2 regions of the Priestia sp. VA7 genome follow, and region 2 is predicted to be linked to the other one. Evidence: a T-box and tRNA genes for the amino acid it is inferred to sense, from the RefSeq annotation. Region 2 holds a T-box; the other holds one or more tRNA genes.

The links. A T-box is a leader RNA that pairs with one kind of tRNA and senses whether it is charged. The one in region 2 lies ahead of thrS (threonine--tRNA ligase), so its partner is inferred to be a tRNA-Thr.
Region 1: it encodes a tRNA-Thr, which carries the amino acid that the T-box ahead of thrS (threonine--tRNA ligase) is inferred to sense. The anticodon was not compared.

What each region holds. Positions count from the first base shown of each region.
Region 1 covers NZ_JBVQPN010000001.1:965,753-967,956, reverse strand. Annotated here, with positions in the region: gene AC0C45_RS05025 (ABC transporter ATP-binding protein) at 1-901, opposite strand, end outside; tRNA gene AC0C45_RS05020 (tRNA-Thr) at 1,155-1,227, opposite strand; gene AC0C45_RS05015 (aromatic ring-hydroxylating oxygenase subunit alpha) at 1,438-2,204, shown strand, end outside.
Region 2 covers NZ_JBVQPN010000004.1:694,576-696,779, reverse strand. Annotated here, with positions in the region: gene thrS (threonine--tRNA ligase) at 1-1,017, opposite strand, end outside; T-box leader at 1,071-1,299, opposite strand; T-box leader at 1,339-1,565, opposite strand; partial or broken gene AC0C45_RS21370 (sulfatase-like hydrolase/transferase) at 1,957-2,204, opposite strand, start outside.

The sequences.
Region 1 (2,204 bases), on a different contig from region 2:
TTTTGCGCGTTACGACGCCAATTCGTTTGCTCCCTTTTTTTACGGCTATTGCTTCATGGTCGTAAAGGGCGTCCATGGCCTGCTGAACAGTGGCGGTTGAAGCTAGCTCTTCAGTAGGTTCTACGTCCGGCTGTTCACTTTCTTTGACAAACATATCCAATGTCTCAAATAAAGCATTCCCTTGATTTCCAATAAATGTTTTTACAAATTCATTTTTAGGCTTTTGAATGAATTCCTCCGGGGTTCCAACTTGAACAATTTCCCCGTCTTTCATCAGGCAGATACGATCTCCAAGCGTCATCGCTTCGCTCATATCGTGCGTAACAAACACAAATGTTTTTTTGATTTTTTCTTTTAAGCTAATAACATCTTGCTGAAGCTGTTCGCGGCTTAACGGATCGAGGGCACTAAAGGGTTCGTCCATTAAAATAACGGGGGGATCAGCTGCGAGGGCACGTGCTACACCTACACGTTGCTGCTGGCCACCTGAGAGCTCAGACGGCTTTCGGTTTCGATACTGCTTTGGGTCTAGTCCTACCAAAGTAAGCAGTTCATCAATGCGCGTTTTGATTTTATTTTTCTTCCAATGCTTCATCTCGGGTACAATGGCTATATTTTCAGCAATGGTCATATGAGGAAAAAGAGCAATCTGCTGCAGGACATAACCAATGTTCCAGCGTAGCTTATGTATGTTGTGGTCCGATACGAGCTTATCTTTTATGTATAGTTCTCCTTCGGTAATATCATGAAGACGGTTAATCATTTTTAAGGTGGTTGTTTTCCCACACCCACTCGGACCAATTAAAACGAAAAACTCTCCTTCTTTAATTTCTAGATTAATATTTTTCACGGCGGTCGTACCGTCTGGATATTGCTTTGACACATTCTTAAACGTAATCAAATTATCGTTCACCCTCCCTGTTGAAATTTAATCCCTAGTTTCGTGTACCCAATATTCAGAGGCAATAAACATTCTTTTAAGAATATTTCTAAATATGATTCATAAGACCTAGGGGAAAAGATACGCATATTTTCTCATAACCTCCTAATAAGGCTATCAAACTGTTAAAGTTTTCACAAGGCGGGAAAGAATAATTTTAAAGCCGACACAAATAAAAAAACCTTCTTTCAACAAGAAAGAAGGTTTTTTAGTATGCTAGCGACAGGGATCGAACCTGCGACCTCTTGCTTACCATGCAAGTGCTCTACCTACTGAGCTACACCAGCGTCTTGGAAAATTATATCACGTTTAAATTCATTTAGGAAGCGCTTTTTTAAATTTTTTTATTGGTATATTCTCTAATTTGCTTCTTCTGAAATCCGCACTTTCTACAAAGTTCCATATTTTATGTTAGAACTCCTTACATAAATTGTGTGAATTTTCTTTTTTTATATTACCCTTAGTAAAAGAGCTTACAAAAGAAGGGAAGAAAATAGATGGAACAACAACCAACCATGACCAAATCAAAAACGGCAACTCCCTACCCAAGAGACTGCACGTTCAGCCTGGAAGATTGGACGACACTCGCTAAGTATTGGTACCCCGTCGCACGCTGCAGTGATGTAACAGAGAAACCAACGTCCGTAAAACTGCTAGATGTAAATCTAGTTCTATACCGTACCACACACAAAGTAGTAGCGGCTCGTGATTTATGCGTTCACCGAGGCACCCCCCTTAGTATGGGCTGGGTGGAAGATGATGAAATTGTCTGTCCTTACCACGGCTTCCGCTATGCAACGGACGGCGCATGCACGTCGATTCCAGCTCACCCTGATGCCAACATTTCTCCCCGCCTGTGTATGGCTGTCTATCCAGTTATTGAACGATTTGGATTAGTGTGGACTTCCCTGACAGGTGAACAAGATAACCTGCCTTACTTCGATGCGTGGGAGGCCCCTGATTTTCAGCAAATTGTTTGTCCCAGCTTTGATATCATGGGTTCGGCTGGTCGTCAAATGGAAGGCTTTTTAGACGTAGCTCATTTTGCTTGGGTGCACACGGACACATTTGGTGATCGAAACAACGCCTTTGTGCCTAAATATAAAGTAAGCGATACAGATTATGGGCTTCATGTAGAATATACGAGCACCGTGAGCAATTATTCCAAAGAACAGCAGCATTTAAATCCACCTGATTTTAAATGGCTTCGCGTCTTTGATGTTTATCCGCCGTTTACAGCTACGCTAAAAGTATACTTCCCAGA
Region 2 (2,204 bases):
GTCTACTTCAACACGATACCCTTTTAACTCCAGCTCGTGTTTCACTTTATATGCATATTCCACGTGTGGCGGTGCAATAGGCAATAGTTTGAGTTGAACAGGAGCTAACCAAAGAGGAAATTGGCCTTCGTAATGTTCAATCAAGATGGCCATAAATCGCTCAACGGAACCGTATATAGCGCGGTGAATCATTACGGGACGATGAGGTTTATTGTCTTCTCCAATATACATACAGTCAAACTTCTCCGGCATTAAGAAATCAAGCTGAACTGTTCCGCACTGCCAGCTTCGACCTAAGGAATCTAAAATATGAAAATCAATTTTCGGCCCATAAAAAGCTCCATCTCCTTCATTCACCTGATAGTCTAAGCCTTTTTCACTTAACACAGATTGAAGCGACTTTTCTGCTTGGTTCCATGTTTCAATATCTCCCATGAATTTTTCAGGTCGTGTGGATAGCTCTACTTTGTAATCGAAGCCAAAATGTGAGTAAAAGTCATGGATAAACGCTAGAATGCGGCTAATCTCAGCTTCAATCTGACTGAGTTCTACGAATAAATGAGCGTCGTCCTGTGTAAATGAACGGACTCTTAGCAATCCGTTTAAAGACCCAGAAAGCTCGTGACGATGAACTAATCCAAGCTCTGCGTATCGAATCGGAAGTTCTCGGTAGCTTCTTCGCTTGCTGTTAAACAATAAAATGGCTCCCGGACAATTCATCGGTTTAATCGCATAGTTTTGTTTGTCAACATTTGAAAAATACATATTCTCATGATAATGCTCCCAGTGCCCTGATTGTTCCCAGAGCTCCTGTTTCATCATGATGGGTGTTTTTATTTCTTGATAGCCTGCTTTATAATGCTTTTGTTTCCAATAATTTTCTAACTCATTTCGAATAATCATTCCGTTAGGTAAGAAAAATGGCATACCAGGAGCTTCTTCCATCGACATAAACAGCTCCAGTTCTTGACCTAACTTTTGATGATTTCGCTTTTCTGCTTCCACTTGTTTTGACATGTTCATTCCTCCAATATATTTTTATTCAACAAAAAAACCGCACTCATCCCTAGTAAAGGGACGAATGCGGCCGTGGTACCACCCTAATTCCGTAAAATACTCATACGTATTTTACGCTTAAAAAGATAACGGTTTTACCGGTTGCGGTTTCAGTGTATACACATTCCCCGCCGCAGCTCCAAGGTGGTAAATTCATTTTGTTTTCTAAGGGCTCTCAGCCAGTGACCCTATTCTCTGTAAAGAAAATCCAAAAATGATTCATGTCCTTTTCATTGCTTGTATATTCATTTTTTCTACATAAAAAGCCGCACTCATCCCTAGTGAAGGGACGAATGCGGCCGTGGTACCACCCTAATTCCGTAAAATACCTATACGTATTTTACGCTCAAAAAAGATAACGGTTTTACCGATTGCAGTTTCAGTTATGCACGTTCCCTGCAATAGCTCTAAGGTGGTAAATCAGATGATTTCTTAAGGGCTCTCAGCCAGTGACCCTATTCTCTGCGAAGAAAACAGCATCTAATTCATGTCCTTTTCATTGCCAAATACTGTTTATTAGTTGTTAAAAGCGATTATAGTGTATAAATTTAACAAAAGTCAAGAAGTAATTTTTTATTTTTTAATGGTATAGAATTACTTTATGCTTGAATTTTTGAAAAGTTACTTAAGAATATACGGACTTAAAAAGTTTTTTATTATACTATTAACGACTACATTTCATTCTTATTTTTATAACAATAAAGGCGAAAAAGAAAGATGCTATAAGTCCTTATTTGGTTTATCTAAGAGGAATTAACGAAGTGAAACCAATACTATCCCAAACCAGAACAAGTAACATATCACAAGCATCATCAGGTTTTTTTATTTATATATTAAAATATTAAATACACCTTTTTATGCTCACGCAAATGTTTGACTTCAATCCGTAGAAACTATTTTTTATCTATCTTTAGACGGAAGCTCATCATGCATGCTTTCACTTTGGGGAAAAATCCGTTTTTTCCTGACTTGTTCTTTAAGAATAACGTCAAGCTGCCGCTGAATTTTCCTTGTTTCATTTGTCGAAAAATACAGGTGAGCCAGATTTACTGTTTCTAACGGATCCTTGGTCAAATTGTACATTTCAATTTGATCAGGAACACGATGTGTTTTAAGGGTAGCAAAACTCACAGGGTAACCTTCATATT